3 regions of the Dietzia sp. WMMA184 genome follow, and region 3 is predicted to be linked to each of the others. Evidence: riboswitches for the same ligand, from Rfam matches in the RefSeq annotation. Region 3 holds a riboswitch; each other region holds the start of a gene.
What was found. A riboswitch is a leader RNA that binds a small molecule or an ion and turns the genes downstream of it on or off. The one in region 3 is predicted to bind thiamine pyrophosphate.
Positions count from the first base shown of each region.

Region 1: it holds a riboswitch for thiamine pyrophosphate, as region 3 does, so the genes downstream of both, CK206_RS05460 (ABC transporter ATP-binding protein) here and thiC (phosphomethylpyrimidine synthase ThiC) in region 3, are expected to answer to the same signal.
Region 2: it holds a riboswitch for thiamine pyrophosphate, as region 3 does, so the genes downstream of both, CK206_RS15565 (3-oxoacyl-ACP reductase) here and thiC (phosphomethylpyrimidine synthase ThiC) in region 3, are expected to answer to the same signal.

Region 1 is NZ_NXEI01000001.1:1,179,767-1,189,733, reverse strand. It holds gene CK206_RS05480 (TIGR03557 family F420-dependent LLM class oxidoreductase) at 96-1,085, shown strand; gene CK206_RS05475 (GlxA family transcriptional regulator) at 1,264-2,181, shown strand; gene CK206_RS05470 (ABC transporter substrate-binding protein) at 2,300-3,355, opposite strand; gene CK206_RS05465 (ABC transporter permease) at 3,352-4,131, opposite strand; gene CK206_RS05460 (ABC transporter ATP-binding protein) at 4,128-4,901, opposite strand; TPP riboswitch at 4,950-5,047, opposite strand; tRNA gene CK206_RS05455 (tRNA-Arg) at 5,187-5,259, opposite strand; gene CK206_RS05450 (cytochrome c oxidase assembly protein) at 5,369-7,399, shown strand; gene CK206_RS05445 (single-stranded DNA-binding protein) at 7,568-8,107, shown strand; gene ettA (energy-dependent translational throttle protein EttA) at 8,233-9,906, shown strand; gene CK206_RS05435 (thioesterase family protein) at 9,913-9,967, shown strand, end outside.
Region 2 is NZ_NXEI01000001.1:3,367,075-3,377,041, forward strand. It holds gene CK206_RS15515 (NAD(P)/FAD-dependent oxidoreductase) at 1-518, shown strand, start outside; gene CK206_RS15520 (TetR/AcrR family transcriptional regulator) at 575-1,234, shown strand; gene CK206_RS15525 (EthD family reductase) at 1,257-1,556, opposite strand; gene CK206_RS15530 (hypothetical protein) at 1,711-1,926, shown strand; gene CK206_RS15535 (SRPBCC family protein) at 2,006-2,482, shown strand; gene pgi (glucose-6-phosphate isomerase) at 2,479-4,176, opposite strand; gene CK206_RS15545 (SDR family NAD(P)-dependent oxidoreductase) at 4,333-4,815, shown strand; gene CK206_RS15550 (TIGR03619 family F420-dependent LLM class oxidoreductase) at 4,855-5,739, shown strand; gene fgd (glucose-6-phosphate dehydrogenase (coenzyme-F420)) at 5,786-6,805, shown strand; gene CK206_RS15560 (hypothetical protein) at 6,871-7,326, opposite strand; TPP riboswitch at 7,437-7,534, shown strand; gene CK206_RS15565 (3-oxoacyl-ACP reductase) at 7,620-8,384, shown strand; gene CK206_RS15570 (hypothetical protein) at 8,515-8,874, shown strand; gene CK206_RS15575 (hypothetical protein) at 8,939-9,436, shown strand; gene CK206_RS15580 (ABC transporter ATP-binding protein) at 9,563-9,967, shown strand, end outside.
Region 3 is NZ_NXEI01000001.1:3,032,003-3,041,969, forward strand. It holds gene CK206_RS13945 (DUF1707 domain-containing protein) at 1-78, opposite strand, end outside; gene CK206_RS13950 (ABC transporter ATP-binding protein) at 166-1,080, shown strand; gene CK206_RS13955 (ABC transporter permease) at 1,077-1,841, shown strand; gene thiC (phosphomethylpyrimidine synthase ThiC) at 1,983-3,698, opposite strand; TPP riboswitch at 3,696-3,810, opposite strand; gene CK206_RS13965 (GNAT family N-acetyltransferase) at 3,886-4,182, shown strand; gene CK206_RS13970 (CD225/dispanin family protein) at 4,311-4,826, shown strand; gene CK206_RS13975 (CoA-binding protein) at 4,846-5,262, opposite strand; gene ppk2 (polyphosphate kinase 2) at 5,383-6,276, opposite strand; gene CK206_RS13985 (exodeoxyribonuclease III) at 6,280-7,080, opposite strand; gene CK206_RS13990 (GNAT family N-acetyltransferase) at 7,137-8,213, opposite strand; gene CK206_RS13995 (peptide deformylase) at 8,206-8,874, opposite strand; gene CK206_RS14000 (DUF3263 domain-containing protein) at 9,058-9,396, shown strand; gene CK206_RS14005 (LytR C-terminal domain-containing protein) at 9,412-9,967, shown strand, end outside.

The sequences.
Region 1 (9,967 bases), 1.9 Mb from region 3:
CCGCTTGCTGGTGTGGCGTCGGGCACGTGTGGCGGCGTCGATCCGACGCGGGGACCGGTGGCATCGCGGACCGGCCGCGCGCACGATCGATAGGCATGACCCGATTCGGATACACCCTCATGACCGAACAGTCCGGCCCCAAGGAACTCGTGCGCTACGCGGCCAAGGCCGAGCAGGCGGGGTTCGACTTCGAGGTGGCCTCGGACCACTACTTCCCCTGGCTCAGATCGCAGGGGCACGCGCCGTACGTGTGGAGCGTGCTCGGGGCGGTCGCGCACGTCACCGAACGGGTCGACCTGTGCACCTACGTCACCTGCCCGATCCTGCGCTACCACCCGGCCGTGGTGGCGCAGAAGGCCGCGACGATGCAGATCATGTCCGACGGCCGGTTCATGCTCGGCATCGGCGCGGGGGAGAACCTCAACGAGCACGTCGTCGGGCAGCGCTGGCCGTCGGTCGACGAGCGCCACGAGATGACCGTCGAGGCGCTGGAGATCATCCGAGAACTGTTCGACGGCGGCCTCGTCACCTACTCGGGCGAGCACTTCCGCGTGGACTCCGCCCGACTGTGGGATCTACCCGACAAGCGCGTGCCGATCGGCGTGGCCGCCGGCGGCGAGAAGGCCCTCGCGCACCTCGGACCGCTGGGCGACCACCTCATCGCCACCGAGCCCGAGAGCAGCTACATCGAGAAGTGGAACGGCCTCGAGGGCCAGACCCGGATCGGCGACGGTGCCCGCGCGATCGCGCAGATCCCCATCAGCTGGGACCCCGACTCGGAGTCCGCCGCTGTCGAGCGCGCCCACGACCAGTTCCGGTGGTTCGCCGGCGGGTGGGCCATGAACTCCGACCTGCCGACCACGGCCGGGTTCGCCGCCGCCACCCAGTTCATCCGCCCCGAGGACGTGGGGGAGCAGCTGGCGTGCGGGCCCGACCTCGACGCGATCGTCGAGAAGGTGCGGCCCTACTGGGAGGCCGGGTACACCGACATCGCGCTGATCCAGATCGGCGACTCCACCCTCGACCGGTTCCTTGAGGAGGCGGCCGAGCCGCTGCTGGCGCGGCTGCGGGAGGCCGCGGGCTGATCGCGGGGCCACGCAGTGGCTGTCCGGCCGGCCGGGGCGAGTGCCTCGGTCGGCCGGGCCCTTCGCGACGTCCCGCGGTCAGTGCTCGGCGCGGCCCTGCATGGCGGAACTGCCCAGATCGCTGCCGGTTAGCTCGGCCCCCGACGAGACGGACTCGACCCAGGCGTCGGGCATCACGATGTTCCACCTCGCGGCGCCCCTCCTCGTCTTCGGCGAGGTGACCCGGCTCGGACTCGCGGACGGGTGGCAGGTCGACACCTGGAGCACAGACGGCGGAGACGTCAACACCGCCGAGGGGATCGTGCTCGGCGACCTCGACGGGCCCGCGACGGCGGAGCAGGCCGACATACTGGTTTTCCCCTCATGGTCTCCGGAACTCCCCGACCGGGATCCGTGCCTGTTATCGATCGTGCGTGGCGCCCATTCCCGGGGCAGCCTGGTGGCGGGGTTGTGCCTCGGTGCCTATCCCGTGGTCGCGAGCGGAGTGCTGGACGGTCGTACCGTCGTCACCCACTGGGAGGGTGCGGCGGAGCTCGCCCTGCGGTACCCGGCGGTCGACGTCCGCTCGTCCGACCTGTACATCGACCACGGGGATGTGATCACCTCCGCGGGGACGGCCGCCTCGCTCGACGCGTGCGTCCACATCGTCCGATCCCGGCTCGGTGCCGCGAAGGCCGCCGTGCTGGCCCGCCGGATCGTGGTGGCGCCGCACCGCGAGGGTGACCAGGCGCAGTACGTGGAACTGCCGGTTCCCGACGGGGGAGACGACGGGGAGGTCAGGGAGACGATCGACTGGGCACTGGCCAATCTCGACCGGCCACTCTCGGTGGACGACCTCGCCGGACACGCCTGCATGAGCAGACGCAGCTTCGCCCGGAAGTTCCGCGCGACCACCGGCACGAGCCCCGGGCGATGGGTGCTGTCGCGTCGGCTCGACCACGCGCGGACGCTGCTCGAGACCACGACCCGCTCGATCGAGGACATCGCCCGCGACTGCGGGTTCGGCAGCGCGGTGACGTTCCGGCAGAACTTCGACGGGAAGTACTCGACGACACCGTCGTCCTACCGCGCCCGGTTCGGGGAGGCGCAGGAGTGAGTTCCACCAGGCCCGTCGCCCCGGACCATGCGGACGCGTCCCGACCGGTAGGGCGGCGCCTGCCCGGTGCGGAACGCGGCCGCAGACGTCATGGCCACGATCTGCGTGACCAGACCATCTAGCCGCCGGACAGGGGCAGGTAGTCGTTGGTCATGGCGGCGGCGCCGTCGACCTCGGTCTCCAGCAGTCCGTTGTCATGCATCCACGACGCGTAGGCCGCCCAGTCCCGGGCTGTCTGCCGCCCGAAATCCTCCTCGGGTAGAAGCGCCAGGGTGGCGTCGATCATCTTCTCCAGCATGTCGGGCTCGTAGGAGCCCTCGGTCACCGGGATGAGGGACTCGAGGGCAATCCGGCGGTCCGCCAACGCGGCCTGCTGCCCGGCCTCGGTTCCGGTGAGGAAGTCGCCCACGCGCTCGGCATAGTCGGCGTCGCCGGCGAGCCGGTTCGGGTTCGCGATGATCACCAGTTCCGCGTAGTCGGGCACCCCGAGTTCGGTGACCGGCATGATCTCGACATCGCCCCGGGCGCCGAGTTCCACGCCTTCGATGTTGCGGAACGCCCCGAAGATCGCGTCCACCTGGTCGGTGAGCAGCGACTGGTTGAGACTCTGCTGCACATTGGGGGTGGATATCGAGTCAGGATCGATTCCGGCCTCACGGGCGATGAAGTCGAGGGTCGGTTCCTGGGAGGCCAGCCCCGACAACCCCACGGTCTTGCCCTCCAGATCGGCTGCGGAGGTGATGCCGGACTCCGTCCTGGCGATCAGGGAGGTCAAGGACGTCGGGATCAGTGCCGCGACCGAGATCACGTCGAGTCCCTGTTCGAGGGCGATGAGCGTGTCGGGCTCGTAGGAGATGGCCAGGTCGACCCGCCCCAGGGACACCTCCCGGGCGGCGTCGGCCGTGTTGGACGGCGTCGTGAACGTCACGTCCACGCCGGCGTCGGCGTAGGTGCCGGTGTGCTGCGCGGTGTACAGGGCCACATGGTCGGGATTGGGGCTCCAGTCGAGCAGAACACTGACCGGGGCGGCGCCGGTCTCGCCTGGCTCGGCGTTGTCCGAGGATGCCTGGCAGCCGGTCAGAGCCACCGCGGCTGCGGCCACCATCGCGAGCATGCGGGCGCCGGGGCGCGTGAGAGTCCGGCGCCGGATCCTGCTGGGTCGTGTGTCCGTCATGATGGGTTCCTTTCCCCGGTGGGTGTGTTCCACGGGCAGATCAGGCGTTCGAGCATGGTCACGCTGGCGAGGAGGACGCTGGACATGATCGTCAGCACCGCCACCTGGGCGAAGACGAAATCGGTCTGGAGCCGGGGGATCGCCTGGAGCATGAGGTAGCCCAGGCCGTTGGTGGAGCCGGTGTACTCGGCGAAGACGGCGGCCACCGGCGCGAAGGTGACCGAGACGCGCAGCCCGGCGAAGCCGCGAGGCGCGGCGAAGGGCAGACGCACCCGCCAGAAGAGCGACCACCTGGTGGCGTGCAGACTCCGCAGGGTGTCGATCATCCGGGCGTCGACCGAGCGGATTCCGGAGAGGAGATTGAGGGCGACCGGGAAGAAGCACAGCAGGGCCACCACGATGACCTTCGGCGCCATGCCGTAGCCGAGGGAGATCGTCAACAGTGGGCCTATCACGATGACCGGGATGGCCTGGGAGGCGACCAGCAGGGGGGTCATGGCCTGACCGACGGCGGGCACGAATCCGCTGATGACGACCACGGTCACCGCGACGACCACTCCGAGGACCACCCCGACGACGGTCTCCGTGGCGGTCAGCAATGTGGCCGAGCCCAGCCGGTCGGGCCAGGTGGATACGAGCGAGTCGAGCACGGCGAGGGGTGAGGGAATGACGTACTCGGGCACGAGCTCGAGCGTGGTGACCGTGATCCACGCGGCGAGGACCAGCAGGAGCGTGACGCAGGCAGGGCCGGCGGAGCGGAGGAATCGCACGGTCATGGGGCGGTGCCGCCTCCGGTCAGGTGGGATTCCCGGGCCAGGGCCTGGAGCACTTCCCGGCGAGCTGTGGCGAAGTCCTCGTCGCCGAGGAGGACCTCGCGGGGGCGGTCGTCACCGAACCATCCCGGCCAGGTGGAGACCACACGCGCCGGGGCGTCGGGCTCGTGTCGTGCGAGCAGGACCACGCGTTCGGCGAGGAGCAGCGCCTCATCGACGTCGTGCGTGACCATGACGAGGGTGGCCGAGGTGTGGGTGATGGTGTCGCGGAGCCACTGCTGGACCTCCGCACGGGTGATCGCGTCGAGCGCACCGAGCGGCTCGTCGGCCAGCAGCACGGGTTTGCGCGCCAGCAGAGCCCGCGTGAGAGCGGCGCGCTGGCGCATGCCCGCGCTGAGAGCTGAGGGACGGGCATCGGACCAGGCGCCCAGTCCCACACGGTCCAGCATGCGCTGGGCCTCGGATCGGGCCACGCGCCGGCGCACTCGTTGGTTGCGGAGACTGATCGCGACGTTGTCGAGCAGGGACAGCCAGGGCAACAGGCTGTCGCCCTGGGGCATCAACGCGCAGGACTCCAGGCGTCGTGCGGGCCGGCGGTCATCGAGGACGGCGGCGGTCCCGGTGGTCGGTTCGACGAGGCCGGCGATCACCGACAGCAGCGTCGACTTACCGCATCCGCTGCGTCCGACAACGGCGATGTGCTCGCCTACCGGAACGGACAGGTTGAGGTCTGCGAGAACCGGGCGGAGCGCGCCCGGATAGGTGTGTCCCAATCCATTTAACGCCACTGCCGTGGTTCCTGGGCGGCTCACGAAAGCCCATGCCAGCGCATCTGACATCCCTCCGCTCGTGTGAACGAGTTCAGGTTCAGCGGGTGTGATCTCAGCCCCGTTCGGTAGGGGCACCCCGTGTCATCGATGCTGATCTTGCGAATCAGCTCGAAGTCCGAACGTACCACCGGCACGTCTCGGGATCTGATGTGCGTCCATGGCTGGAGCGAGGCGCGGGCGGGCCGCCGTCAGTGGAGAGCGGATTGCCGGCCCGTGTCGGCGTGAGTGCGCCCCCGAGAGGATTCGAACCCCTGACCAGCCGGGTAGAAACCGGATGCTCTATCCACTGAGCTACGGAGGCCTGGCGACGCGCGCGTGGGGCGTCGCCGGGAGAATGGTAACCGATCCGGGGGGTGGGTCCGACAGTGGCGAATCGGCCCGGGGGCGCCGCGGTTCCTACGATGGTGGTCATGACGTCGTCGAAGACCGCCCCCGCCACCGCCGGGCGGTTCGGAACCCGCAACATCGTCGCCCTGGTACTGCTCCTGGCGGCGGTGGCGGCCGGGGTGGTGATCCCACTGTCGGCCATGTCCGCCGAGGTGGCGCTCGAGCTGGTGGGCGTGCCCGATCCGGGTCCGCTCACCACGGCCGGCCTCCCGGCGGTCCGGTCGATCGCCGAGCTCCTCGCCGCCGTGGCCGTGGGGGCGGCGCTGTTCGCGGCGTTCTTCACCCCGCCGCAGAAGGACAAGACCCTCGACGTCGACGGTTACCGCATGCAGCAGATCTCGTCGTGGGCGAACATCGCCTGGGCGATCGCCGCGGCACTGCTCATCCCGCTGACCCTGTCGGACGTCTCCGGGCGCACCTTCCTCCAGTCGCTCCCGCCGGACCAGTGGTTGGTCGCGATCAACCAGATCGACATCGCGTCCTCGTGGCGCTGGGCGGCGATCATCGCGCTGGTCGCCGGGATCGGGCAGCGGCTCACGCTGAGCTGGCGATGGTCGGTCATCTGGCTGGCCGTCTCCCTGCTGTCGCTGCTTCCGGTGGCGGCCACGGGCCACGCGTCCGGCAGCACCGCGCACGACCTGGCCACCAACTCGCTGATGATCCACCTGTTCGGCGCCGCGTTCTACGTGGGTGGGCTCGTCGCGCTGATCATCCACACGTGGCGCGGCGGCTCGCGCGTCGCCCTGGCCCTGCGCCGCTACTCGGTGGTCGCGACGGTCGCGATCGTCGCCCTCGGGTTCACGGGCGTGATCAACGCGCTCGTCCGCCTGCACCCGGGTGACCTTCTCACCTCCACCTACGGACTGTTGGTGGTGTCCAAGGCGTTGGCGCTGTGCCTGTTGGCGCTGTTCGGTCTGGCGATCCGCCGCCGGATCATCGCCAAGATCGAGTCGACGGGGGCCAACGCGCCGGTCGACCGGCCCACGCTGCTGCGGATCATCGTGGTGGAGGCCGTCGTCATGGCCGGCACCCTGGGTCTGTCGGTCTCTCTCGGCCGCACCCCGCCGCCGGCGCCGCTGTACGTGCCCACGAGGCAGGAGGCGCTACTGGGCTTCGAGTTGCCCGGGCCCTTCGCGTTCGGAACGGTCTTCGGCACCTGGCGCTTCGACCTGGTCTTGGGGCTGGCCGCGGTGATCCTGCTCGGCCTGTACCTCTGGGGCCTGGTGCGCCTGCGCCGCCGCGGGGACGCCTGGCCGCTGAGCCGCACCGCGTTCTGGGTGGCGGGCTGCGTGATCCTCTTCCTCACCACCAGTTCCGGCATGGGGATGTACATGATGGCCGACTTCGCCAGCCACATGGTGGGCCACATGCTCATCTCGATGCTGGTGCCGGTCCTCCTCGCGCTCGGCGGCCCGTTCACACTGGCCCTGCGCGCACTCCCGGCCGCCGGCCGCGGCAACCCGCCCGGGCCCCGCGAGTGGCTGGTCGAGTTCATCAACAACCCGCTCTCGCACTTCCTCACCCACCCGATCGTGGCGTCGGTGCAGTTCGTGGCCGGTTTCTACCTCATCTACTTCGGCGGGTTCTATCAGACGTTGGCCTCGGAGCACCTGGGCCACATGTTCATGAACGTGCACTTCCTCATCAGCGGCTACCTGTTCTACTGGGTGATCATCGGCGTGGACGCCGCGCCGCGGCACTTCTCGCCGATGTACAAGCTCATGGTCCTGCTGAGTTCGCTGCCCTTCCACGCGTTCTTCGGCATCCTGCTCATGAACACCAAGACCGTGCTGGCCGAGCCCTGGTATTCGGGCATCGGCCTGCCGTGGATCCCGGATCTGCTGCAGAGCCAGCAGGTCGGCGGTGGCGTCGCGTGGGCGGCGGGGGAGATCCCGCTGGTGATCGTCATGTTGGCCCTGGCGTGGCAGTGGTACCAGAGCGACATGCGCGAGGCGCGGCGCGGCGAGCGGCAGGCCGACCGCGACGACGATGCCGAGCTCAAGGCCTACAACGAGATGCTCCGGGAGATGTCCCGCGCCGACCGCCGGCCCTGACCCCGAACACCTCGTCGTCGTCACAGGCGCCGGTTTTCCACACCCCCGCCCCCCTCCACAGGGCGGCCACCGCGGGCGGTGGGAACGAGGGGTGACGACGACGAGGTGGGGCACGCTGCAAGTCACGAGGCCGACGCACGGTCGGCCGAACGTGACAGGAGTGACCCCATGAACGAGACCCACACGACCGTCCGCGGAACCGTGATCACCGACCCCACCACCCGGAGAGTGGGCGACGACCAGGTGTTCACCTTCCGGGTGGCCAGCAACAGCCGCTACCAGGACCGGCTCACCGGCGAATGGAAGACCGGCGGCACTCTGTACTTCTCGGCCAACTGCTGGGGACGCCTCGGGCAACGGGCGTCCGGCGCACTGTGCAAGGGCGACGGCGTGATCCTGCACGGTCGGCTGCTCACCAACGAGTACGAACGCGACGGTCGAATCATGCGCGACCTGGAGATGCGGGTCAGCGCCGTGGGGCCCGACCTGTCCCGCATGGACGTCACCGTGCGCCGCGCCAGGACGGACGCCCCGGTCGAGGGGGCCGGCGTCGACGGGGCGGGTGTCGACGGGGCGGGCGTCGACGAGGGCGGCCTGCGGGGAGCGGCCGAGGACTCCGACGCCATGGCGCTCGGGTCGCTGGACCCGGATGAGCCGGGGTCCGAGCAGAGCGAGGCGGGCGAGTTCGTGGGGGCGGCCGGCGCCTGATGCTCCCGGGGGTGGGGCCGGCGTCCGCCGCGGACGCCGGGGCCGCGGGCGGACACGTAACATGGGGGTCGTGCCCGCGGCCGACCCGCGGTGAAGTGAACTATATGCGCAGGTGAGAGGGTAGAATGGCCGAGTTTATCTACACGATGAAGAAGGTACGCAAGGCGCACGGGGACAAGGTGATCCTCGACGACGTCACGATGTCCTTCTACCCCGGTGCGAAGATCGGCGTCGTGGGCCCCAACGGCGCCGGCAAGTCCTCCATCCTCAAGATCATGGCCGGGATCGACCAGCCCTCCAACGGCGAGGCGTTCCTCGATCCCGAGGCGACCGTCGGCATCCTGCTGCAGGAGCCGGAGCTCGACCAGTCCAAGACCGTCAAGGAGAACGTCGAGGACGGCCTCGGCGAGACGATGGTGCAGCTGCGTCGGTACAACGAGGTCGCCGAGGAGATGGCGACCGACTACACCGACGAGCTCATGGAGGAGATGGGTCGGCTGCAGGAGCAGCTCGACGCCGTGGACGCCTGGGACGTGGACTCCCAGATCGAGCAGGCCATGGACGCCCTGCGCTGCCCGCCGGGCGACTCGCCGGTGACGAACCTGTCCGGTGGCGAGGCGCGTCGGGTGGCGCTGTGCAAGCTGCTGCTGAGCAAGCCCGACCTGCTGCTGCTCGACGAGCCCACCAACCACCTGGACGCCGAGTCCGTCCTGTGGTTGGAGCAGCACCTGGCCGCCTACCCCGGCGCCGTCCTGGCCGTCACACACGACCGGTACTTCCTCGACCACGTCGCGCAGTGGATCTGTGAGGTCGACCGCGGTCAGCTGCACCCCTACGAGGGCAACTACTCCACCTACCTGGAGAAGAAGGCCGAGCGCCTCGAGGTCCAGGGCAAGAAGGACCAGAAGCTGCAGAAGCGGCTCAAGGCCGAGCTCGAGTGGGTGCGCTCCGGTGCCAAGGCGCGCCAGTCCAAGTCCAAGGCCCGTCTGGCCAAGTACGAGGAGATGGCCGCGGAGGCGGAGAAGCACCGCAAGCTCGACTTCGAGGAGATCCAGATCCCCACGCCGCCGCGGCTCGGCAACGTGGTGGTGGACGTCGACAAGCTGACCAAGGGCTTCGACGACCGGGTCCTCATCAAGGACCTGTCGTTCACGCTGCCGCGCAACGGCATCGTCGGCGTGATCGGCCCCAACGGCGTCGGTAAGACGACGCTGTTCAAGACCATCGTGGGCCTGGAGGAGCCGGACTCCGGCACCGTCAAGGTGGGCGACACGGTGAAGCTGAGCTACGTCGACCAGAACCGCGCCAACATCGACCCGGAGAAGTCGGTGTGGGAGGTCGTCTCCGAGGGCAACGACTACATCGAGGTCGGCCAGAACGAGATGCCCTCGCGTGCCTACGTCAGCGCCTTCGGCTTCAAGGGCCCGGACCAGCAGAAGAAGTCCGGCGTCCTGTCCGGTGGTGAGCGCAACCGCCTCAACCTGGCGCTGACGCTCAAGGTCGGCGGCAACCTGATCCTCCTCGATGAGCCCACCAACGACCTCGACACCGAGACGCTGGGCAGCCTGGAGAACGCACTCGAGGACTTCCCGGGCTGCGCCGTGGTCATCTCGCACGACCGCTGGTTCCTGGACCGCACCTGTACCCACATCCTCGCCTGGGAGGGCAACGTGGACGAGGGGCAGTGGTACTGGTTCGAGGGCAACTTCGAGGGCTACGAGAAGAACAAGGTCGAGCGTCTCGGCCCCGACGCGGCCCGCCCGCACCGGGTCACGCACCGCAAGCTCACCAGGGACTGACCGCAGATGGCCACGCCGACCACCCAGGGCTCGGACGCCCCGACCACCGGAACCTCACCCG
Region 2 (9,967 bases), 340 kb from region 3:
TCGCCACCGGCTTCGAGACCGGGTCCGGCCCGGCGGGCATCTACGGCTACGACGTGATCGGGCGCGAGGGTCACTCGATGCAGGAGTACTTTTCCGAGGGGGCCCGGACCTTCCACGGGTTCTTCACGCACGGTTTCCCGAACTTCGTCGAGCTGGGGATGTCGCAGACCGCCTACTACGTCAACTTCGTCTACATGCTCGACCGCAAGGCCCGGCACGCCGCTCGGCTGGTCAAGCACCTGCTGGACAACGATCTCGGCACTTTCGAGCCGACGGCCGAGGCCGAGGCCGACTGGGTCGCCGAGGTGCGCCGGTCCAACGAGCCGCGCGAGGCGTACTGGGGTGGGTGCACTCCGGGGTACTACAACGGGCAGGGCGAGGTGTCCAAGGCCGTGTTCCGCGACGTGTACAACTCGTCGGAGATCGACTTCTGGAACATGATCGAGGACTGGTGGAACTCGGGTCGCTTCGAGGGCCTGGTCTTCGAGTCGTCCCGCACCGCGGTCCCGGTCGCCTGAGCGACGGGCCGCACGCCTGACGGACCCCGCGCCCCGCGACCCTAGGATTGGCGATCATGGTTTCCGGCCCGTCACCGACACCGGCCTCCGACGCTGTCGACGGCCGTCGCAGGCGTATCCCTAAAGGCGAGGTCCAGCGGCAGGTCATCCTCGACGGGTTCGAGGGACTGCTCGAGCAGATGCCGGCATCGGACATCTCGGTCAAGGACATCACCGAGGCCGCGGGGATCAAGCGGCCGAACTTCTACTTCTACTTCGAGTCCAAGAACGAGGTGCTGGGGGAGCTGGTCGGGCGGGCCTGGGACGCCTGGATCGACACCGTCGGGAGCTACCACCGGCGGGCCGGGGAATCGCACTCCGACTACTTCGACCGGCTCTTCGGCCAGTCCTACGCCGCGTGGGTGGAACACGACCAGGTGATGGTGGCCGGAGTACAGGCGACCGGATACGACGACGAGGTGAGGTCCCGCTGGACCGAGTTGGTGACGGGGTTGAACGCCCACCTCTCGGAGCAGATGGGGCAGGACGCGGAGGCCGGGCTGATCGCCCCGTTGTCCGATGACCACGGGGCGATCGTCGACAGGCTGACGGACATGATCGTCATGGCCTTCTACCAGGACCGGTCGCTCAAGCCCGCCGAAGCCGAGTCCGCCCGGATGCTGGCGTCCATCAAGGCGATCTGGTTGGGGGCGTGGGGAGTGGCGGAGGTCCGGTGAGGCTGTGTCCCGGCGCTACCGACTACTCGGTGCTGCCGACGAGCATGGTCGGGGTGACGCCGAGGTTGGCGCCGTCCGCGGCCAGGGCCCGGCCCTCCTCGGTGGACATCGCGGCACCCATCGCCTCGGCGTCCGCGAAGAACAACTGGGCCATGAGATGGAACTCGGGTGCGGATCCGTCCGGGCCGGGCAGGAAGCGCGTGACCTTGGCGTCCTCGAGGCCGGGCACCTTGAGGGCGAGGGGAATGTGCGTCCCGGTGTAGTACTCGTCGAACTTCTCCAGGTCGTCGGGGGTGCCGTAGAGGACGGTGAGAGTGATCAAGGGGTTTCCTTTCGAGGGGCGCCCGGCACGATGGCCGGCCGTGGGGTGTCGTAGCGGTGATGATGCCCCAGTCCACGGCGCCCCGGGTCCGGTCCGTCAGGCGAGTCCGCACTGATCCGTTGATCCCGTCCCGGGCTGGTTCTAGCGTGGACCCATGAGGTCGCACGCGGCGGGACCGCTGGTCGGGTTGGGGCTCCTCTACGGGGCCGGGGTGGGCACCGTCCTCGGAGTCGTGATCGCCGGCGCCCCGAACCTGGCCACCTGGATGGTGATGGGCGCAGGCATCGGTGTGGTCGTGGGGAGTGTCGCCGAACTGTGGCGTGACGTGGCACGCCGAACAGCTCACGGACCCACGCCCACCGCGCACTGATCACAGACCACCGCGGTACCGGCCGCGGCCCTATCGTGGTGTGATCCGATCCCGAGAACTCCGGAAGGACCGATCTGCCATGACCGCCATCACCACCGTCGACCGCGGCCCCCGCGTCGTCGCCCGCAGTGTCACCGTCAACGCCCCCGCCGAGGAGCTGTTCGGGCTCGTCACCGACCCGCGCAAGCACGGGCTCGTCGACGGTTCGGGGACCGTCAAGAGCAACGTCAAGGGGCCGTCGACCCTGTCCGAGGGCGCCAAGTTCACCACCTCGATGCGCATGTACGGCGTCCCGTACCGCATCACCAGCACGGTCACCGAGTACATCGACACGCCCGACCAGAAGGTCATCGAGTGGGCGCACCCCGCGGGCCACCGCTGGCGCTGGGAGTTCACCCCGACCGCGGATGGGCGTACCGAGGTCACCGAGTGCTTCGATCCCCGGCCCTCGAAGATCGGCAAGGTCTTCGAGAAGATCGGCGTCGCCGACCAGAACGCGTCCGGCATCACCGAGACGCTCTCCCGCCTGGCCGCGAAGTACGAGACCGCGGGTTAACCGCGGTCCGCCGCCCGGTCACGGCCGCGTGCGGCCCGGTAGCGGGCGATGAGGGCCGCTGTGGAGGAATCCGTGTCGGCACCACTGGATTCGGCACCACTGGATTCGGGACCGCCGGGTTCGTCGGAGGCGAGTGCCGGGTAGAGGTCGCGGGCCTGCTTCTTCCCCAGTTCGACTCCCCACTGGTCGAAGGCGTTGATGTTCCAGATCGCCCCCTGGACAAAGACGACGTGTTCGTACAGGGCGATGAGCTGCCCGAGGACGCCGGGGGACAGCGAGGGCGCGAGGAGCGTCGTCGAGGGACGGTTTCCGGGCATCACCCGGTGAGGGCGGAGAGCGGCCTCGATGCCGTCGGCGCGCGGCTCGGCGTCGGTCCGGCCGAAAGCCAGCACCCGGGACTGGGCGAACATGTTACTCACGAGCAGGTCGTGCATGGCCACGCGGTCGTCGGCCGCCATCGTTCCGTCCGAGGGGCGGGCGATGCCGATGAAGTCGACGGGGACGAGGTGAGTGCCCTGGTGCAGGAGTTGGAAGAACGCGTGCTGGCCGTTCGTCCCCGGCTCACCCCAGTAGATCTCCCCGGTGGGGTGAGCCACCGGGGAGCCGTCGAGCCGGACCGATTTGCCCAACGATTCCATGGTCAACTGCTGGAGGTACGCGGGGAAGCGGGCGAGATCGTGCGCGTAGGGGATGACGGCCTTGGACTGGGCCCCCAGGAAACTCGTGTACCAGACGCCGAGCAGCCCCATGAGCAGGGGCGCGTTGCGGTCATCCGCCGCGGTGGCGAAGTGCTCGTCCATCGAGTTCATGCCTTCCAGGAACTCGGTGAAGACCCCGGGCCCGAGGGTGATCATGCAGCTGAGCCCGATCGCGGACCCCACGGAGAAACGGCCACCGACCCAGTCCCAGAAGCCGAACACCGCCTCCTCGGCGATGCCGAACGCGGCCACCTCGTCGGAGGCTGTCGAGACCGCGACGAAGTGAGCGGCCACGGCGTCCTCCGCGCCGAGGCGATCGAGAAACCATCGACGGGCGGCGTGGGCGTTCGCGAGGGTCTCCTGGGTGGTGAACGTCTTGGAGGCGACGATCACCAGGGTGGTCTCGGGGTCGATCCCGGCCAGGGTGGAGTCGAGGTCGCGGGGGTCGACGTTCGACACGTAGTGGGCGGTGATCCCGCCGGTCTGCAGGGGGCGTAGGGCCCGGTCGACCATCGCGGGCCCGAGATCCGATCCGCCGATGCCGATGTTGAGGACGGTGGTGATCTTCTTGCCGGTGTACCCGGTCCATTCCCCGCTCCGGACCCGCTCGGCGAAGGCGGTCATCATCCGGAGGGTCTCGTGGACGTCGACGACCACGTCGCAACCATCCAGGGTCAGCGTGTCATCGGCATCTCGTCGGAGGGCCGTGTGCAGGACGGCACGGTCCTCCGTGGTGTTGATGCGGTCGCCGCGGAACATGGCTGCTCGGCGGACCGGCAGGTCCGCGACGCGAGCGAGGCCGAGGAGCGCGGAGACGACCTCATCGGTGACCAGGTTCTTGGACAGGTCGATGTAGAGATCGCCTGCCGTCACGCCCAGTCGGCTCCCGCGGTCGGGGTCTCGGTCGAACAACTCACGCAGGGTGGTCTCACCCGTCGAGGCGGCCAGCCCCTCGACCGCTCGCCACTCATCGGTGGTGCTGATGTCCATGTCGATGCTGTTCACGGGCAGTCCTTCGGTGTGGTGGCGGAGGGGGGCGAGGCTGACGATACCGTGGTGTACACAGTTGACTACAGTTTCCGTACACAGGTGACTACAGTGGCGGTGGCGGGTCGACGCACCCGCCCGGCTGCACCGACGTGAAAGGCCTCGATGACCACCACGAGCACGACGATGATCCCCGCCCGTGCTGCGGCCCGCCTGTCCGGCAAGGTGGCCGTCGTGACCGGCGCCGGTCAGGGGGTGGGCCGGGGCATAGCCCTCGCGCTGGCCGAATCCGGAGCCGCGGTGGTGCTGCTCGCGGAACCGATGCCGCTGGACGAGTACTCGGACGCCGCGTTCCGCACGGCAAAGGAGGCGATCCGATCGCTCCCCCGGGCGGCAGCCTGTGAACGGGGTCCTGACGGGATCCGAGCGCTCGCTGTCGCCCCCCATGCCCACAGCCCCGGACTCGACTGGTGGATGCGTCACAACCCGGAGGAGGCCGAGCGGTTCATCGCCCGCATACCCGCCGGGCGGGTGGGCGACCCCGTGGCAGACATCGGCCGGCCCGTGGCGTGGCTGTGCACGGCGGAGGCGTCCTACCTCACCGGCGTGACCATTCCGCTCGACGGCGGTCAGTCCCGGTGGGGTTGATCACCACATCCACATTTCTCCGACAGAAGAGGTCACATCATGCAGTTCTCCGTTCCGGTCGCGTTCAGCCCGATCGACCAACTCCTCGGCCTGGCCCGCGCGGCCGAGGACGCGGGCTTCGCCCGCGTCACGCTTCCCGATTCGCTGTTCCTGCCCCACCGGCAGGACACCGACTACCCGTACACGCCCGACGGGGCGCGGATGTGGGACGAGCACACCCCGTGGGTCGAACCCCTGACCGCGATCGCCGCGATGGGCGTCGCCACCTCGACCATCAGGTTCTGCCCGCAGGTCCTCAAACTCGGACCCCGTCAGCCCCTGCTGCTGGCGCGGCAGTTGTCCACGGTCTCCCACCTGACCGGCGGACGCATCGACCTGGGGGTGGGGATCGGATGGGACCCCAATGAGTTCGCGTGGTGCGGAGTCCCCTACCCGGGGCGTGGCAAGAGGGTCGACGAGATGCTCGAGATCATCCGCCTGGCCGGTGACGGCGGGTGGTTCGAGTACCACGGTGAGCACTTTGACTTCGACCGCCTCACACTGGACCCGCCGCCCGTGGCCCAGGTGCCGTTCTACGTGGGCGGCCACACCGCTCCGGCGCTCCGCCGAGCCGTCCGGATCGGCCAGGGGTGGACCTCGGCGATGATGGGATTCGACGAGATCGCCGCCACCATCACCCGCCTCGGAGAACTGCTCGAGGCCGACGGCCGCTCCCTCGCCGACCGCGGGGACGGCCGGCCGTTCGAGATTCAGGTGGCCTGTACCGACCGGTACGGCAGCCGCGGTTTCGCCCAACTCGAGGACGCGGGCGTCACCGATGTCATCGTCATCCCGTGGCTGATCGAGGGCCACGGATACGACGCCCCGCTGGACGCCAAGCGCGAGTCGATCGCCCGGTTCGGCGAGAAGTACATCAGCGCATGACCGCGACACACATCAATCACACCGCTACGACCCCAAGGAGCCCCACATGCCCGACACCCCGTCCCTGAAGCTCGGTTACAAGGCGTCGGCCGAGCAGTTCGGTCCGCGTGATCTGGTGGAGTTCGCCGTGATGGCGGAGCAGGCGGGGATGGATTCGGCCACGGTGTCGGATCATTTCCAGCCGTGGCGTCACGACGGTGGTCATGCGCCGTTCTCGTTGGCGTGGATGACGGCGGTGGGCGAGCGCACCGAGAGGCTGCAGCTGGGCACCTCGGTGCTCACCCCGACGTTCCGCTACAACCCGGCGGTGCTCGCCCAGGCGTTCGCGACGATGGCGTGCCTGTACCCGGGCCGCATCTTCCTCGGTGTGGGTACGGGTGAGGCGCTCAACGAGATCGCCACCGGGCACCAAGGCGAGTGGCCGGAGTTCAACGAGCGGTTCGCGCGCCTGCGTGAGTCGGTCCGGCTCATGCGCGAGCTGTGGACCGGTGAGACCACCAAATTCGAGGGTGACTACTACTCGACCAAGGACGCGTTCCTCTACGACGTGCCCGAGGGTGGCGTGCCTGTCTACGTCGCCGCGGGTGGTCCGGTTGTGGCCAAGTACGCGGGCCGGGTGGGCGATGGGTTCATCTGCACCTCGGGCAAGGGGATGGAGCTGTACACCGACAAGCTGCTGCCCGCGGTGGAGGAGGGCGCCGGGATCAACGAGCGGGACTCGGCGCGGATCGATCGGATGATCGAGATCAAGATCTCCTACGGCCCGGACCCGGAGGCGGCGTTGGAGAACTGCCGCTTCTGGGCCCCGCTGTCCCTGACCCCGGAGCAGAAGCACTCGGTGGATTCGCCGCGGGAGATGGAGCGCCTGGCCGACGAGCTGCCCATCGAGCAAGTCGCCAAGCGGTGGATCGTCGCCTCGGACCCCGACGACGCGGTCGAGCAGGTCCGCCAGTACGTCGACGCCGGCCTGAACCATCTGGTCTTCCACGCCCCGGGCCACGACCAGAAACGCTTCCTCGACCTGTTCACATCCGACCTCGAACCGCGTCTGCGTCGCCTCGCGTAGGCGCCGCGGGCGGGCCTGTGACGCGCCCGGCCGCCCGGCCGCCCGCCCGGCCGCCCACCCCGCGCTCAGGCCCGGGTGAGCAGCAGCGGAGCCGCCGCGACCCGCGACCAGGGCCCGCCCGCGAAGGTCAGGCCGATCAGGCGCCGGTCGTCGAGCGGCCGGAACTCGTCCCGCACCCAGCGCCACGGCACCGGGCTCGAGGCGCTGTACGAGCAGACGATCACCTGACCGCCGTCGAACCACGAGGATTCCAGCATCACCCGCATCGGCAGGGTCTCCCGTGGCGGGCGGCCCTCGTCGTCGTCGACCAGGTTCACCGCGCCGCCCCCGGGGGCGAAACGCTTGCCCTGCCAGCCCGGCATCCCGCCGAGGGCGATCGCGCGCGGGGCCACCACCTTCAGCGGTGCCGGGCCGACGAACGTGACGAGGTAGTCGCCCGGGGCGGGCAGATCGGTCGGCGGCGTGGCCCGCGAGAACAGGGCGCGCAATCGGCCGAGCGACGTCGGAAGGGTGGCGGTCACGGGGCTCCGATCGTCGGGGGCGTTCGCCGATCCTAGGACGGTTGTCCAGCACGCGGGACAGATCAGGCAGTGTGGCTTCGTGTTCAGCCGGCCGCGGGTGGCCTAGGCTCGCACTCGACACGGGGTGCCGCCCATCCGGGCGGCTGAGAACACACCCGTCGAACCTGAACTGGGTAGTTCCAGCGGAGGAATGTCGTGCGCGTCGCCGGGCGTCGTCGCCTCTCGTGCGGTCATCGTGCGGCGGGCAGGTGGGCATCGCGCTCCCCGTGAGGAACCACCGGGAAGCGAGTGGAATGCGTATCAACGAGCAGGTCGTCCTGGTCACCGGCGGAGCCCGCGGACTCGGCGTGGAGATCATCCGCGCCTTCTCCCGCGAGGGCGCCCTCGTCGTCGTCAACTACCGGCGCAGCGAGGCCGCCGCCGCCGACCTCGTCCGTGAGCTCGGCGAGGACCGCGCCGTCGCACTACGCGCTGACGTGACCGACGACGACGAGGTACGCGCCCTCGTCGACGCGGCCCGCACCCACTTCGGTCGGCCGATCAGCACGGTGGTCAACAACGCCCTGGTCGACTTCCAGTTCAACGGCGACGCCAGGCCGCGGCCGGAGACCCTCACCTGGGAGGACTTCGACTCGCAACTGCGTGGCGCGGTCAAGGGCACCCTCGCCACCACCCAGGCCGCGCTCCCGGGGATGCGGGAAGCCGGTTTCGGGCGGATCGTCACCATCGGCACCAACCTGTTCCAGCACCCGGTGGTGCCGTACCACGACTACACCGCCGCCAAGGCCGCCGCGCTCTCGCTGACCCGCACCCTGGCCACCGACCTCGGGCCGGACGGCATCACGGTCAACATGGTCTCCGGTGGCCTGCTGCGCACCACCGACGCCAGCGCCGCTACACCTGAAGAGGTGTTCGACGTCATCGCCTCCGGGACGCCGCTACGGCGCGCGATCACCCCCGCCGAACTCGCCGACGCGGTGCTGTTCTTCGCCTCCCCGTGGGCACGGGCCGTGACCGGGCAGAACCTCATCCTCGACGGCGGCCTGGTCAAGGGCTGAGTCGGCCGGGCCCGCTCGCGGGGGTTCTGCGTGTCGTGGTGCTGGACTAGGTTCGACGTAGGGCCCGGGTTCGGGTCCCGACGACAGGACCGGGCGCGGCCCGGACGGTGACACGCAGGAGGGATTCCGTATGGGAACGGTGCCCACGGGCCTCGCGCGAACGGCCGAGGGGCGGCGCACAGCCCTCGCCGAGCAGTCCGTCGCCCGCTTCACCCGGCAGCTCTCCGAGTGGGACGCCCAGCGGGCCGCCCTCGTCGCCGACGACCTCGGGACGAACCCGCGGCGCCGTGTGCCCGGGACCTGGCCGGCGGTGGCCGTCGCCGACGCCACCGCGCTCGGGCAGCAGGCGGCGCCGCTGTCCGCCAACGCCCTCGCCGCGGAGTGCTCCACCCTGTGGTGGTCCGGTATCGGCAAGGTGATCGGCGGTGCAGTCTCGGCTGTGGTGCTGTTGTCGTTGCCGATCTCGCTCGTCCTGGCGGCGGTGGGATGAGAAGCAGGATGCCGGGTCTGCGGCCCGGGTGGGCCGGCGTTCGGACCGGAAAGGAGGTGACGTCGTGCCGCTGATCTTCGCCATCGTGGTGGTGGCGCTCATCGCCGGAGCGGTCGTGTGGATCGGCTCCACCGGATGGCTCATCCGCTCCGGGCTCGAGGATCTCGCACGCCGCCGGCGGCTCCTGCGCGGCACCGACCCGCTGCAACTGACCGCCCAGCAGGCGCTCGGCTCCGCCCGCCGGTCGTATGCACTGGCGTTCGAGGCGCTCGGCGCGACCGTCGACGCGTGGTACGACCTGCGGGAGACGCAGGGGATCGGCACCGCCCTCGAGGTGGTCTACCCGGAGATACAGAGCAAGGTCGACCCCGACCCGCGGTTCCGCGCCGTCCTCGAGCAGGCCAACGAGACCACAATGGCGGGACCCGCGCAGCAGCCGGACTCGGTGGCGGACCTGCTCGAGGAGGCCGCCCGCATCGACGCCATGACGCTCGAGATCCGCACCCGGATCCACCGTGCGCGGCCCCCGCGGCGTCGGGGCCCGGGCGCGCTCTTCCGCTGAACCGGCCCCGCCTCGTCCCGACCGCTCGTGAGGGGCCCCATGCGGCGGACCCGTGACAGTTGTCACCGGTGAGGTCGTGACAGGCGATCCTTCCGAACGTCATCGCAGGTAAGCGAGGGTGGAGGCATGGTTACCCACCGCTCTACCCGCCCCCGGGAAGCAGACCGCGTCGGCGCGGTGATCGACACCGACGCGCCCGCGCCCGCCCTCGAATTCCATGACCTGACGCAGACGTTCACGCCGCCGCGCGCCGAGACTGTCCACGCCCTCCGCGGCATCGACCTGCGCATCGAGGCCGGCGAGGTAGTGGCGCTGCTCGGCCCCAACGGTGCCGGAAAGACCACCGCCCTCGACATCGCACTCGGCCTCACCGAACCGACCGGCGGCCGGGCCCGCGCGTTCGGCGCCGCCCCCAGGCAGGCCGTCGCCGACGGGCGGGTCGCCGCCGTCCTCCAGACCGGCGGACTGCTCTCCGACCTCACGGTCGAGGAGACCGTCCGGGCCATCGCGGCCCTGTACCGGGACCCGGTC
Region 3 (9,967 bases):
GGCGGTGGCGTCGCGCTCGGCGTCGGAGGCGCGGACCGACGGCAGATGGCGATCCGGCTCGGGCGTGGCGTCATCCATGGTCACGAGCCTAGTACTGCACTACCTGTACGCGGGCTGAGTAGGTGGACGCACGCTGCCCGCGCCCCGGCAGGCAGACTGGGGACCATGATCGAGGTACGGAATCTCACCAAGCGCTTCGGCGCCTCCACCGCCGTGGACGACCTCAGCTTCGAGGTCCGTCCCGGCGTCGTCACCGGATTCCTCGGCCCGAACGGCGCCGGGAAGTCCACGACGATGCGGATGATGGTCGGTCTCGACACCCCCACGTCCGGGCAGGCACTGATCAACGGCACCCCGTACCGCGAGTTGGATCGCCCCGCCCACAAGGTGGGCTGTCTGCTCGACGCGTCCTGGACCCACGCCAACCGTTCCGCTGGCGCGCACCTGAGGATGGTCGCCGCGGCGGGCGGGGTGGCCCCGGGCCGCGTCGACGAGGTGCTCGGCCTGGTCGGCCTCACCGACGTCGCCGGCCGCAAGGTCGGGGGCTACTCGCTCGGCATGCGCCAGCGACTCGGTCTGGCCACCGCCATGCTCGGCGACCCCGAGGTCCTGCTGTTCGACGAGCCCGTCAACGGTCTCGACCCCGAGGGCATCCTGTGGATCCGCCGTTTCATGCACGCACGCGCCGCCGAGGGCCGCACCGTGCTCGTCTCCTCGCACCTGCTGTCGGAGATGGCGCAGACCGCCCAGGACCTCGTCGTGATCGGCCGCGGCAAGCTGCGCGCGCAGACCTCCGTCGAGGAGTTCCTGGACGCCGCCACGTCCTCGGTGGTGTTGCGCACCCCGCACGTCGACGAGTTCACCGCCGCCGCGCGCGATGAGGGCATCGAGGCCACGTTCGACGCGGAACAGGGTGTCTTCCTTATTCAGAATCTCCGCGCGCCGCAGGTCGGCGATGTCGCCGCCAGCCTGGGGATCACCGTCCACGAACTGCACGAGAAGCGGGCGTCGCTGGAGGAGGCCTTCATGGCCCTCACCGACCAGGACGTCGAGTACCACGGTCAGGAGTCCACCCGATGAATCAGCTGAAGTCCGAGTGGATCAAGGTCACCACCACCAAGAGCGCCTACTGGCTGTACGCGATCGGCATCGGCCTGGCGGTGGTACTCGCAGTGGTCATCGGCCAGTTCGAGCAGCCCGCCACAGGGGACCCGATGGCCGGTGCGCCCGGCGGCGGCAGCGACCCGCTGTTCGCGATCCTCGGCGTCAGTGCGTTCACCGTCCTGCTGGCGTGGATCGCCGCGATCGTCGGCGTGACCGGCGAGTACCGGTATCACACCATCAAGGCCACGTTCCTGACGACGCCGTCGCGCTGGCCTGCCATCGTGGCCAAGACCGCCCTGTTCACGGTGCTCTCGATGGTGGTCACGGCCGTCGCGGTGGTCCTGGCGCTCCTCGTGGCCGGGGCGCTCTCCGGCAACGAGGGCTGGACCCCGTTCTCCGGAGACGGGCTGACCTACCTGTGGCGCTTCCCCGTCTACGCCGCACTGGGGACGATCGCGGTCACGGGCCTGGCGTACATCATGCGCAACGCCGCCGGCACGATCTCCCTGTTCCTCGTGTGGATACTGGCCCTCGAGGGCATGGTCTCGTTGATCCCGCGGGTCGGCGAGGACATCGCCGCCTGGATGCCGTTCGCCAACGGTGACTTCTGGACCCAGGGAGAGAGCGTCCGCGGGTACATCACGTGGGGCGAGTGGCCGGCGTTCGCCTGGTTCGCGGCCGTGTGCGTGGCCCTGTGGGTCGTCGGGGTGCTGATGACGCTGCGCCGGGACGCCTGAGTCCGGGCTCCCGATCCGACGTCGCACCGGGGCTCGCCCCGTCGAGGGACTGGTGGGTGGCGGCGCTGTCGGTGACGACGACGAGGTCGACCCGTCGCTCCACCGGTGCGACCTGCCGGTCGACTCGCCTGGCCGGAGCGGTTATCGACCGGTGATCGGCAGGTAGACGCGGCCACCGAGTTCGGAGAATTCGGCCGACTTCTCCGCCATCCCCGCCTCGATCGCCTCCACCGTCTCCATCCCGTGCTCCGCGGCGTAGTCGCGGATGTCCTGGGAGATGCGCATCGAGCAGAACTTCGGACCGCACATCGAGCAGAAGTGCGCGGTCTTCGCCGGCTCCGCGGGCAGCGTCGCGTCGTGGTACGCCAGCGCGGTGTCCGGGTCGAGGGCCAGGGCGAACTGGTCCCGCCAGCGGAACTCGAACCGGGCGGTACTCAGCGCGTCATCGCGGGCCTGCGCGCCCGGGTGACCCTTCGCCAGATCGGCCGAGTGCGCGGCGATCTTGTAGGTGATCACTCCGGTCTTGACGTCGTCCCGGTCGGGCAGGCCCAGGTGCTCCTTGGGGGTGACGTAGCACAGCATCGCCGTGCCGGCCTCGGCGATGCGGGCTGCACCGATCGCGGACGTGATGTGGTCGTAGCCCGGCGCGATGTCCGTCGCGAGGGGGCCCAGCGTGTAGAAGGGGGCCTCCTCGCACCACTCCTCCTCGAGGCGCACGTTCTCCACGATCTTGTCCATCGGCACGTGACCGGGTCCCTCGATCATCACCTGCACGCCGTGGCTCTTGGCGATCCCGGTGAGCTCCCCGAGCGTGCGCAGTTCGGCGAACTGAGCCTCGTCGTTGGCGTCGGCGATCGACCCCGGGCGCAGGCCGTCGCCGAGGGAGAACGTCACGTCGTGGCGGGCGAGGATCTCGCAGAGTTCCTCGAAGTGGGTGTAGAGGAACGACTCGCGGTGGTGCGCCAGGCACCACGCCGCCATGATCGAACCGCCACGCGACACGATGCCGGTGACCCGCTTGGCCGCCAGCGGGACGTAGCGCAGCAGCACGCCGGCATGGACGGTCATGTAGTCCACGCCCTGTTCGCACTGTTCGATGACGGTGTCGCGGTACAACTCCCAGGTCAGACGGGTCGGGTCGCCGCCCACCTTCTCCAGTGCCTGGTAGATGGGCACGGTGCCCACGGGGACGGGGGAGTTGCGCAGGATCCACTCGCGCGTCTCGTGGATGTCCCGGCCGGTAGACAGGTCCATGATGGTGTCCGCGCCCCAGCGGGCAGCCCACACCATCTTCTCGACCTCCTCGGCGATCGAACTGGTGACCGCCGAATTGCCGATGTTGGCGTTGATCTTCGTGAGGAAGCGCTTGCCGATGATCATCGGTTCGCTCTCCGGATGGAGGTGGTTGGCCGGGATGACCGCCCGCCCGGCGGCGACCTCCGAACGCACCACCTCGACGTCGATCCCCTCCCGCACGGCGATGAACCGCATCTCGGGGGTCGTCAGCCCCGCCCGCGCCCAGGCCAACTGCGTCCGGACGAGGGTGGGGTTGTTCGGCGAGGCGGGGACGGCCCCGGGGTGGGACCACTCACGGCGGGTGGGCGGCAGGCCTGGGGCGAGGTCATGGCAGTCGGCCGCACTCGCGTAGGCGGTATACGGGCCGGAGGTGTCGTAGACGTCGAACGTCGTGCCGTCGGTGAGCGCGATCCGGCGCACGGGCACGCGCTGGCCGTCACCGGACTCACCGGGCACCTCGAGATGAGCCTTACTGCTGGAATGGATGGGGCCGCACGTCACGGCGTCGATCGGGGTGCCGTCGGTGCCGTCGGTGCCGTCGGTGAATAGAGCTGTGCCCATGGTGTTTCCTGATCTCCCTACGCCGGCATGATCCGGACAGGTTCTACGGTCGACGACCCGGCTGGTCGTCCTCTCAGCCCGCGCATCGAAGCGGACTCCCGTGTGGATGAGTATGTGATTGTGCAGGGGCGAGCGTAACCCGACGAGTAGCATCGCGGGTGGAACACGCCCTGCAGAAGGAGTTCTGATGTCCGCTGTAACGTCGCTCAAGCTGGTCCACAACACCGATAGAGACCGCTTCGAACTGTGGGACAGCGAGACCTTCATGGGTCTCGTTGGTTACGAGAAGGACGGCGACGTCTACATCCTGCTCCACACCGTGATCGAGGAGCGGTACGGCCAGCAGGGGATCGCCCGCCTGCTGGTCAGCCTGGTCCTCACCCGCATGCGGCTCGATGAGCTCAAGATCCGGCCGGTGTGCAGCTATGTGCGGCGGTTCCTCGTTCGCTTCCCGGAGTATCAGCTCCTGGTCGCCCAGCCGTGACCGACGCCGGGCGGTGACCGTCGACCGCCTGCGGTGACCGGTGTCAGTCGCCCCGCGAGCGGCTGAGGAGCGGCCGGAGGAGCGGGACGTAATCTGACCCCAGACGACCAGCTACCCGGAGGACTCCCATGACCTACCCGCCCCAGGGGAATACTGCCGACGGCGACTCGACCGGTGGCGACGATGCGAGTCGGGGCTCCTACGGCCAGAACCCGTACGGCCAGGGCACATACGGACAGAGCCCGTACGGACAGGGCACATACGGACAGAGCCCGTACGGCCAGGGCTCGTACGAGCAGACCGACTACAGCGCGCAGACCCCGACCGGTTACGGCGCGCAGACCCCGTCCTTCGGCGGGGCGGGCGGATACGGGACCACCTCGGCAATTCGCCCCGGCCCGCCGTCGAACGTCGGCTGGGCGGTCGCGTCGATTCTCTTCTTCTGGCCGCTGTCGTTCGTCGCGATGACCCGCGCGCTGGACGTCTACCCGCTGTGGGCCGCCGGTCGCCACGCCGAAGCCGAGGCCGCCAGTGCGACCGCCAAGAAGCTCGGCATGATCTCGCTGGCGATCGTGGCAGTCCTCATCGTGCTGTACTTCATCTTCATCTTCGCGATGGTGGGACTGGCCTCGAGCGGCTTCTAGACCGGGCCGGGTCCGCGGTTCAGGCCAGGCCCAGACGAGGGGCTTCGATCGCAGGGCAGGCGTCCATCACCACGTCCAGCCCGGCATCCTTCGCCCGCTGCGCCGCGGCCTCGTCGACCACGCCCAGCTGCAACCAGACCGCCTTGGCTCCCTTGGCGATCGCATCGTCCACCACGCCGCCCGCGAGCTGCGAGTTGACGAACACGTCGACCACATCGACCTCGCCGGGAACGGACGCGAGATCCGGGTAGCCCTGCTGACCGTGCACGGTCTCGGCCTTGGGATGGACCGGTACGATCTCATGTCCCAGGTCGCGGACGTAGGCGGCGATCCCGTACGCGGTGCGCGCGGAGTTGGTGGACAGGCCGGCGACGGCCCAGCGGCCCTTCTCGGTGAGCAGGCGCTTGATGACGGCGGGGTCGTTGGTATGGCTCATACCCAGTGCAAGGCCCGCCGCCGCCGAGACATTCCCGGGGCCTCCCATCAGGCCCGGTCAGTCAGTCCCCGACGGGTTCTGTGCGCGGGGACATCGCTCCGCTCGCTGGCGCTCCCTCCGCTAGTCTCCGACGGCGTCCTTGCCGCGGCGGACGATCTTCGGGTCCGGGTCGAACACCACCTGGGGGTCCTTGTCCGGGTAGTCGAACTGGTTCAGGAAGTAGCGCATCGCGTTGATGCGGGCCCGCTTCTTGTCGTTGGACTTGATGGTGATCCACGGCGCGTGGTCGGTGTCCGTGCGCCGGAACATCTCCACCTTGGCGTCCGTGTACTTGTCCCACTTGTCGAGCGACTCCAGGTCCATGGGCGAGAGTTTCCAGCGCCGCACCGGGTCGAGTTGCCGGATCGCGAACCGGGTCTTCTGCTCCTCGCGGGTGACCGAGAACCAGAACTTGGTCAGACCGACCCCGGACTCGACCAGCATCTTCTCGAACATGGGCGCCTGCTCCATGAACGTCTCGTACTGGGAATCGGTGCAGAAGCCCATCACCCGCTCCACGCCGGCGCGGTTGTACCAGGAGCGGTCGAACAGCACGAGCTCGCCGCGGCTGGGCAGATGGGCCACGTACCGCTGGAAGTACCACTGGTACATCTCGGTCTCGGTCGGCTTGACCAGCGCGACGACCCGGGCCTGCCGGACGTTGATGTACTCGGTGAACCGCTTGATGGTCCCGCCCTTGCCGGCGGCGTCGCGGCCCTCGAACACGATCACCTGCCGGTGCCCTGATTCGGCCTGCCAGTTCTGGAACTTCAGCAGTTCGATCTGCAGCAGGTACTTCTCGACCTCGTACTGGTTGCGGTCCATCCGCTCGTCGTACGGGTAGTTCTCCCGCCAGGTGTCGACGGCCCGGCCGTTGATGTCGATGAGGTCCGGGTCCTCACCGTGGTCGTCGCGGACCGTGAAACCCTCGGCGCGGAGCCGGTCGATGTAATGGCGTAGCTGGAACGTGGACATGGCTCAGTCGAGCTCCACGACGACGGGCGCGTGGTCCGAGGCGCCCTTTCCCTTGCGTTCCTCGCGGTCGATGAACGCCCCGCTCACCCGCGCGGCCAGCGCGGGGGAGTGCAGTTGGAAGTCGATGCGCATGCCCTTGCGCTTGGGAAAGCTGAGCCCGGTGTAGTCCCAGTAGGTGTAGACGCCGGGTCCGGGCGTGTGCTCGCGGGTGACCTCGCGGAACCCGGCGCCGTCGAACGCCGCAAACGCCAACCGTTCGGGGCCGGAGACGTGGGTCTTGCCGTCGAAGACCTCCATGTCCCACACGTCCTCGTCGAGCGGCGCGACGTTCCAGTCACCCACCAGGGCGATCTGGGCGTCGGAGTCGGCGGCCAGTTCGGCGGACGCGTGGTCGCGCAGGCGGGCCAACCACTCCAGCTTGTAGGTGTAGTGCGGATCGCCCAGCTCACGGCCGTTGGGGACGTAGAGGCTGTACACGCGGACGCCGTCGCAGACCGCCGAGATGGCGCGGGCCTCGGGGTCCTGCGAGACCTCGGGGTCCTTGTGGAAGCCCGGCATCCCGTCGAAGCCCAGGCGCACGTCCTCGAGCCCCACCCGGGAGGCCACGGCGACGCCGTTCCACTGGCTCAGCCCGTGATGGGCGATCTCGTAACCGGCCTCCCGGAAGGCCTCGGTGGGGAACTGCTCGTCCTTGCACTTGGTCTCCTGCATCGCCAGGACGTCGACGTCGGACCGTTCGAGCCACGCGAGCACGCGGTCTCTCCGGGCGCGGATCGAGTTCACATTCCAGGTGGCCAGACGCATGCGCCCGAGTGTATTGCCCTCGGCGCGGCGGTGTCACCGTGGGAGCGGAGCCGGTGTCAGTCGACGACGACGAGGTGGCGCAGCGAATGGTGCGGCTGCAGTCCGAGCTTGGCCCACAGGCCGCGCCCGGCGGAGTTGTCCGCGAACACGTGCAGGTGACATTCCTGCGCGCCGAGGCCCAGTCCCCACTCCACGAGCGAGCCGGTGACCACCTCGGCCAGGCCGCGGCGGCGGTGGGCGTCCGCGGTCTCCACGCACGAGACCGCGATCCGCGCTTCGCCGTCGGGACCGGTCGTGACGGCGCCCCGGGCGATCGCGGCCAGCTCCCCGTCCTCCTCGAGTCGGGCGAACACCGCGTGGCCGCCGGGGCCGGGGGAACCGGCGTCGGGCCCGGAGGCGACGAGCCCCGCGGTGGCGAGCATCGCGGGCCGGACTCGCTCGGGGTCGAGGTCGGCGGTGGCGTGGTAGAGCGCCAGCCAGTCGTCGTCGGGGCGCTCGGCCAGGGTGACCGCCGGCCGGGTGGGGGCGGGGAACGCCTCGTCGACCACCGCGAGCAGGTCGCGGCTGTCGGCGGTGCACAGCAGGAGGTCGCGGTCGGCATGGATCCGCGAGGCGTCCACCGGGGCGCCGTCGAGTTTCATTCGCTCGGATTTCACCAGCCGGTCCACGTCCACCAGGCGCAGCGGCAGGCCGCGGGCGGCGTACCAGTCGCGCACCCCGTCGAGGTCCTCACAGTTGGCCCACGGCAGGACGGGCACCGCGGAGTTCCCGCGGTAGGACCAGTCGTCGCCGGCGCGGCAGAACCAGCCGTCGACGATCTCGTACTCCCGGCCGGGCCACGCCAGGGCGCCGGCGTACTCGCGCGCCCGGATGGCGCGGGCCCGCACCGGCCGCGGCGGAACCACCTTGAGTACGGCGATGTCGGCGTCGGGGATCCGCACCTGCTCACCGGACTCCCGGGCCACGACCAGTTCCGGCTCGAGTTCGACCACGCGACCGATGACGTCGGTGTACAGGTGCGAGGTCTGGCCCGCCTCCAGATGACGACGCACCACCACGCGATCGCCCACCGCCACCCGGCGGCCGGCGTTCCACCGGGACCGTTCCGACAGGTCCCGGTCCCGCTCAGTCATGGTCGGGGACGACCTCGTCGTCGTCGTAGTCGTCCTCCTCGTCGGCGAACGGGTCCGGATCCGTGGCCGGGTCCCAGCTCAGGCCGGGCACTCCCCAGCCGGCGTCGCGGATGTGGCGCTTGGCGGCCTTGCGGTTCCGGCCGATGAGACCGTCGGTGTAGAGGAAACCGTCGAGGTGACCCACCTCGTGCTGCAGGCAGCGGGCGAACAGTCCGTACCCCTCCACCGACACGGGTTCGCCGTTCTCGTCGGTGCCCGTCACACGCGCCCACCAGGCCCGTCCGCGCGGGAAGTTCACCGCGGGGACGGACAGGCAGCCCTCGAGGTCGTCCTCCGGATCCGGCATCGTCTCGGGGATCTCGGAGGTCTCGAGCACCGGGTTGACGATGCACCCGCGGCGGTTGAGCCAGCCCCCGCGCGCCTCGACCTCCTCGCGGGTCACGCCCTCGCCGTCCTCGGTGTCCAGGTCCGGGCAGTCGTAGACGAACAGGCGCTTGCGCACGCCGATCTGGTTGGCGGCCAGGCCCACCCCGTTCGCGGCGTCCATCGTGTCGTAGAGATCCTGCACCAGCCCGGCGAGTTCCTCGGGGGACTCGGTGACGGGCTCGGTGGGGGCGTGGAGCGCGGGATCGCCGAGGATGACGATGGGACGGACGGCCATGGTGGTCGATTCTAGAGCGCCGGACATGGCGATGTGTCGGAGGCGTGTGGTTCACTACGGTGGAATCACAAGGGTGTATTTCACCCGCACAGCGTTCCACTCGCACGGTATTCCATCCGCACGGTGATCCGGGTAGTGGTCATCAGTGGTCAACAGAGGTCATCACGGTCAGGAGGCAGGCACATGGGTCGCTCAGCCACCGCGGCACGCGAGGTGCAGCGCGAGAAGGACCGCGAGCAGGGGACGGCCGAGCTCCACGCCGCCGATCCCGTCCTGTCCGACCGAGACCGGGCCATGCTCGAGTTCGAGCGGCAGTGGTGGAAGTTCGCCGGCTCCAAGGAGGAGGCGATCCGGCAGCAGTTCGACATGTCGGGCACGCGCTACTTCCAGATCCTCAACGACCTCATCGACCGCCCCGAGGCCCTGGCCGCGGACCCGCTCCTCGTCAAGCGGCTGCGCCGGATGCGTTCCAGCCGACAGAAGGCACGCGCGGCGCGCAACCTGGGAATGCGGCTCGACTGACCTAGACTCGGCGGCGTGAGCTCCCAGTCCGGAAACCCGCAGTACGACAGCCCGCAGCCCGGCGATGCCGAGTACGGCGATCCCGAATACGGCGGCCCGCACGGCGCCGACGACCCCTACACGCCGGGCGACGGCCCGGCCATGGACGAGCCGACCGGCCCGCCGTACCGCGCCATCGCGATGGTGCTGCTGGCCGCGGTCGTGCTGGCGGTCGGCGTCGGACTGGTCCAGCTGTTCGGCGGTGACGAGGACGAGGCGACGCCCACCGCCGACGACACCACCTCCCAGGTCGAGCAGGACGCCTCGGCCGGACAGGGTGCCGATGGTCAGACCGGAACCGACGGCGCCGGCGCTGCCACTGCCCCGGGCGACGCCGGGGCCGGTCAGGACGGTGCCGGCGGCGCGGACGGTGCGCCCGGCGGAGGAGCCGACGGGCAGGACCCGCAGTCGGGCGACCCCGCGGCGCCCGCCCCGGGCCAGCCCGCCGGGCAGGTCCCCGGCGGAGCGGTGCCGGACGTGACGTCCGTGCCCGTGCAGATCTTCAACAACAGCACCGTGACCGGGCTGGCCG